DNA from 2 places in the Dialister hominis genome. Region 1 is predicted to be linked to the other one. Evidence: riboswitches for the same ligand, from Rfam matches in the RefSeq annotation. Region 1 holds a riboswitch; the other holds the start of a gene.
The links. Region 1 has a riboswitch for S-adenosylmethionine ahead of Dia5BBH33_RS05725 (methionine ABC transporter ATP-binding protein). Riboswitches for the same ligand answer to the same signal wherever they lie in the genome.

Region 1 (3,125 bases):
GACATCCTGTCGTCCATGAGCAGCTGGTTCCGGACCATCGCCCAGTTTGCGACGTGACGACCCTTCCATTTTTTATAGAGCTCTTGGATGCGTAGGTAGAAAATCTTGAAGACTGCATCCTCGTTGGGGAAAGCGCCTTTCTTGGTCACCTTGCGGAAGCTAGAGTTGACGCTCTCGATGGCATTGGTCGTGTACATGATCTTGCACACGGCACTGCCATAGTTATAGAGCTGCTCGACGTGTGAGAAATTGTTTTCCCATACGCTGACCGCGCCTGGATAAGCCTGCCAGTCGGTCTTGAACTTCTCGAATTCCTGACGGGCCTGCTTGACGTTGATGGCACCATAGATGAGCTTCAGCTGCTTCGTGAATGCACTCCACTGCTTGCGTGGGATGTAGCGGATGGAATTGCGGATGAGGTGTACGATGCAGCGCTGAACCGTGGCATGCGGGAATACAGCCTTGGCGCCTTCCTCCAATCCGCTCACGCCATCCATGGACAGGATGCCAAGATCCTTAACGCCGCGAGCCCGCAGCTCGTCGGAGATCTGCATCCAGGCATGCTTGCTCTCCGTCTCGTTGATCCAGAGGCCAAGGACATCCTTGCAGCCGTTGACGTCATAGGCAAGCATGACATAGACGGCCACCTGCTGGACGCCATACTCCGTGCGCAGCGATACGTAGATGCAGTCGACGAAAGCAAATGGATAGAACGACTGGAGCGGACGATTCCGCCATGCCTCGACCTCTTCCATGACGCAGCCTGTGATGGTGGAGATCTGTTCATGTGACATCTGGAAGCCGTAGATGTCTTCGATGGTTGCAGCGATGTCGCGTTGGCTCATGCCACGGGCATACATCGCCAGTACCTTGCCCTCGATGTACGAAACGTCGCGCTGGTGCTTCTTGATGATCTGCGGTTCAAACGTACTCTGGCGATCCCTAGGGACGCGGATAGGAACCTCGCCCAGAGAGGTCTTGAGCGTCTTGGATGAATAGCCGTTCCGGACATTGTCACCGTCTTCGGAGCGCTCATGCTTCTTATGGCCGAGATGATTTTCCATCTCACCTTTGAGCATGGACTCAAAAATGGGGCCAAAAATCTGCTTCAGGACGTCCTGTACGTCTTCCGCGCTCTTGATGTCGTAGTTGTTGAGGATTTGCTGAGCAATCTGCTCGCCTGGGGTAGTTGGTGGAGTTTTACACTTTGCCATTCTGTTACCGTCCTTATCTTTGTTTACCCCAGTATGGGGCATAAAGTAGATTCATGCAATACCGATTTACACAAACTATTTTACACTCCCTTTCTTTTATGCCGAAAAGCTTTATTTACCGTGCATCTTATTTTAATAAATACTATTGACAAGGAAATCTATACAGAGTACTATAAACACAATCGATTAAAGTCAAACTAGTTTACCATCTAGTTAATTTAATAATCTTATTCATCATGAGTGACGGAGGGACTGGCCCATTGAAGTCACGGCAACCATTCTTAATGAAACGGTGCCAATTCCAGCGAGTAAAATCTCGAAAGATGATGTCACAAGCTTTCATCTTTCGATGAAAGTTTTTTAATTTCAGGGAGGAGACCCCCATGATTGAACTGAAACATATAACTAAAGTATATGACAATAATTACAGGGCACTCGATGATATCAATCTCACTATCAGAGACGGCGAAATTTTTGGAATCATAGGACAGTCCGGTGCCGGAAAATCAACACTCGTCCGCTGCATCAATATGCTTGAACCTCCGTCTTCCGGAGAGGTCATCATCAACGGGAAGGATATGACAAAGCTCAGCAGTTCCGAGCTGCGCAAAGAACGCAAAAACATCGGAATGATCTTCCAGCATTTCAACCTTCTCTCCAACAGAACCGTTGCCCAGAATGTTGCTTTCCCGCTTGAACTTGCCAATGTGCCGAAAGCGGAACAGAAAAAAAGGATTGATGACATCCTTGAACTTGTAGGGCTTACCAGCTACAAGGACAAGTATCCGTCCCAGCTTTCCGGCGGACAGAAGCAGAGAGTCGGCATTGCAAGAGCCGTCGTATCCAACCCCTCTGTACTGCTTTCGGATGAAGCGACAAGCGCACTTGATCCGGAAACTGTAAAATCCATCCTCGAGCTTCTGAAAGACATCAATAAGAAGCTGAATATCACAATCATCATGATTGCTCATCAGATGGAAGTCATCAAGGAAATCTGCGAACGCGTCGCAGTCATCGAACATGGAAAAATCATTGAACAGGGTTCGACTGTCGATCTCTTCACGAATCCCCAGACTGAAACGCTGAAGAAATTTATCGGAACCGTCATGTCCACGGAAGTTCCGGAGCAGTTGTCCCATATGAATATCCATAAAGACAAAGAAAAGGAAGACGATCAGACAATCATCAGCCTTTCCTTCCGCGGGGACGTCACAAACGAGCCGATCATTGCAAACCTGATCCGCAAGTACAACCTGGATGTCAGCATCCTTTATGGATCGATCGATTATATTCAGGACGTATCCTTCGGACGTCTGATCATCATGATCGACGGCCATGAAGATGACATGATCAATGCATTAAGCCATTTGAAATCATTACCAATCACAAGCGAGGTGTTAGGCTATGTCTCCAGTAATCACTAATTTGCTTTTCAAAAGTCTGGCGGAAACATTGTACATGCTTTCCGTTTCAGCCATTATCGCAGCCATTATCGGAATACCGCTTGGCATCCTGCTCGTAGTCACTGAGAAGAACGGAATTCTCGTTTGCCCGGTACTCAATAAGCCGCTGGCATTTGCCATCAACATGGTCCGTTCCATTCCATTCATCATTTTGATGGTTGCCATCATTCCTTTTACAAGAATGGTAGCCGGTACCTCCATCGGTACTACAGCAGCTATTGTTCCTCTGACAATTGCCGCTATTCCATATACGGCAAGAATGGTGGAAACTTCCATCCGTGAAATTCCCTTCGGCCTTATTGAAGCAGCTGAATCCATGGGAGCCTCCCCCTATCAGATCATAAAGAAGGTCCTGATTCCTGAAGCTCTTCCATCGATTATAGAAAACATGACAGTTGTCATCGTATCCCTGATCGGTTCCTCCGCTATGGCAGGCACCATTGGCGGC
Region 2 (3,125 bases), 230 kb from region 1:
AAAAATAGTGGTTACTCTTTAAGAGTAACCACTATTCTATCATATTTCAAGAACCCTTGATATGAATTATAAACCAGCTTCTTTTCTAAGAACGTCCGCCTTATCGGTGTGTTCCCAGGTCAGATCAATATCTGTTCTGCCAAAATGTCCATAAGCTGCTGTTTTCTTGTAAATCGGACGTCTCAGATCCAGCATATCAATAATTCCGGCAGGTCTTAATTCAAAATTCTTCCTGATGAGTTCAATGATTCTTTCATCACTGATCTTTCCGGTTCCGAAAGTATCAACAAAAATGGATACCGGTTCAGCTACGCCAATAGCGTATGCCAATTCAATTTCGCATTTGTCAGCGATACCTGCTGCAACAATATTTTTTGCAACATAACGTGCCGCATAAGCAGCTGAACGGTCAACCTTTGTCGGATCCTTACCAGAGAAGCATCCGCCGCCGTGACGAGCCATGCCGCCGTAGGTATCAACAATAATCTTTCTGCCCGTAAGACCGGCATCTCCCTGCGGTCCGCCGATAACAAAACGACCGGTCGGGTTGATCAGGTACTTGGTGCTGTCGTCAATAAAATCAGCCGGCATAACAACCTTGATTACATGTTCAATGAGATCTTTCTTGATCTGATCAAGTGAAATTTCCGGATTATGCTGTGCAGAGATTACAATGGTATCAATATATACAGGCTTGCCGTCTTCATATTCAACAGTAACCTGTGTCTTGCCATCTGGTCTCAGATAAGCGAGTTCCCCATTTTTTCTGACTTCTGCCAGTCTGCGGGAAAGTCTGTGAGCCAGAGCAATAGGCATCGGAAGGTATTCCGGTGTTTCATTGGAAGCATAGCCGAACATCATTCCCTGATCGCCAGCGCCGATATCATACTGGTCAGCCTTGGACTCTTTTGCTTCAAGAGATTTATCAACGCCCATAGCGATATCCGGAGACTGTTCATCAATGGAAACGTTGATGCCGACACTATCAGCATCAAAGCCATAATGTGCATCTGTATAACCGATTTCACGAATCGTATCTCTTATAATTTTAGGAATCGGTACATAGGCCGTTGTTGTGATTTCACCAAAGACATGTACCTGTCCAGTCGTAACCGTCGTTTCACAAGCAACTCTGCCATTCGGATCCTGTTCCAGGATTGCGTCAAGAATTGCATCAGAAATCTGATCGGCAATTTTATCAGGATGTCCTTCTGTTACAGATTCAGAAGTAAATAATACTTTCTTAGCCAATTAAAATCCCTCCTTAGGATTAAATATAAAGGTAATTGGGTAATAAAAAAACTCTCCTGCAGAAGGAGAGATAGTCCTCTCATCTGTCAGCTGCTGCTGTTGGAATTAGCACCGGTTCTAAAAAGAATGGTTGCTGCGGCTTCCTCGGGCCAGTTCCCTCTACCGCTCTTGATGAGTTATTTTCATATGTTTCTATTATAACGGGAATGTCATTATTTAGCAATAGATTAAAAATAACAATTAGATAACATAATCAAAAGAGACCCTCACTTTTAGAAGGAGAGTCTCTTTATTTTAACTGTCAATTTATGCCTTCGACAATTTTCTCGATAATAATATGTCCCAAATCATCTTTGGTCATTTTCGGATATTGCTCAATATGACCATCTTTATAGATAAGAGCTGCTATATTGGTTGAAACATTGAATCCTGCGCCTTGCTGTGCAACATCATTCGCCACAAGGAGATTCAGGTTTTTCTTTGCTAATTTAGCTTTACCGTATTCGATGACATCCCTGGTTTCAGCCGCAAACCCTACCAGGAACTGGTGTGTCTTTTTCTGGCCTAATCCGTAGAGTATATCCGGGTTCTCTGTGAGTTCTATATTGAGATGATCATGCTGTTCTTTCTTTATTTTATTTTCGGCCCGCACGGCTGGACGATAATCAGATACAGCTGCAGCCATGACAAGTGCATCACAATCGTCATACTGGGCATTAACTGCCTTTTCCAGTTCCCTGGCATCATGAACGTAAATCATATGAACACCGACTGGTTCAGGAAGCGCATGTGTACAACTTACAAGAGTAACATCTGCATCTTCCAGTGCGGCAGCTCTGGCAATGGAATATCCCATTTTACCGCTTGAGCGGTTGCTTATGTACCGGACGGGATCGATATCTTCCTGAGTTCCGCCGGCAGAAACCACAATTTTCTTCCCCTTCAGCAAATGCTTGCTGTAGAGTGCCTTGTAAATGTGCTCCATGATCACATTCAGCTGCGGGAAACGGCCTTTACCCGTAACATTGCATGCCAAATGGCCGGATTCCGGTTCAACGAAAATATATCCTAAAGATTCCAGTTTGCGTATATTAGCCTGGACAATGGGATTCTCATACATATTAGTATTCATTGAAGGAACAAATACTACTTTTGCCTTCGTTGCCATAATCGTAGTAGACAGCATGTCATCAGCGATCCCATTGCCTACTTTTCCAATGATATCAGCCGTTGCAGGCGCAATCACAAATACATCTGCAAGACGGGCAAGAGCAATGTGCTCAACATCCCATTTATTAATATTTGCGAACATATCAACAGTAACATCATTGCCGGAAAGTTCTCCAAAGGTAATCGGAGTAACCAGCTTAGCTGCATGTTCTGTCAAAATACAATGAACATCAGCTCCATTCTGTCTGAGCTGACTTACAAGCCCTGCTGCTTTATAGGCAGCTATGCCGCCGCAAACACCAACAACTATGTGCTTATCTTTAAACATTATTAGCCCTTCCGTCAAAATTCAGGAATAGAAGTGTTACCACCCTGCTTGTATTATTTCCCGAATGAATAGGTAATCTTTGAATTGTAGATTTCTTCCAATGCTATCGTAACAGTTTTTTTATCAGCTGCATTTGGAATCAATGCAGGCTGTCCGTCGGTAAGTTCTCTGGCTCTCTGAGCCGCCAGAGTTACCAATGTATATTTGGAATCTACTTTCTTAATAAGACTGTCGATTGAAGGATAACACATCATTTTAAAGGTACCTCCTTATTGATATATTGTTTGAAAATTGTTTCAATCTGCCCCTCATTATGGCTGAGTTTGCATTTCTCTGCCTCCAGAATAGCAGATGTCTTATGAACTGCGTCCTCTAA

Region 2: linked by a shared signal. The riboswitch ahead of metK (methionine adenosyltransferase) and the one ahead of Dia5BBH33_RS05725 (methionine ABC transporter ATP-binding protein) in region 1 are both predicted to bind S-adenosylmethionine.

The regions. Positions count from the first base shown of each region.
Region 1 is NZ_AP019697.1:1,218,836-1,221,960, forward strand. Features, by position in the region: gene Dia5BBH33_RS05720 (IS256 family transposase) at 1-1,214, opposite strand, end outside; SAM riboswitch class I at 1,443-1,544, shown strand; gene Dia5BBH33_RS05725 (methionine ABC transporter ATP-binding protein) at 1,598-2,638, shown strand; gene Dia5BBH33_RS05730 (methionine ABC transporter permease) at 2,619-3,125, shown strand, end outside.
Region 2 is NZ_AP019697.1:987,980-991,104, forward strand. Features, by position in the region: gene metK (methionine adenosyltransferase) at 67-1,251, opposite strand; SAM riboswitch class I at 1,328-1,429, opposite strand; gene coaBC (bifunctional phosphopantothenoylcysteine decarboxylase/phosphopantothenate--cysteine ligase CoaBC) at 1,553-2,752, opposite strand; gene rpoZ (DNA-directed RNA polymerase subunit omega) at 2,803-3,003, opposite strand; gene gmk (guanylate kinase) at 3,000-3,125, opposite strand, start outside.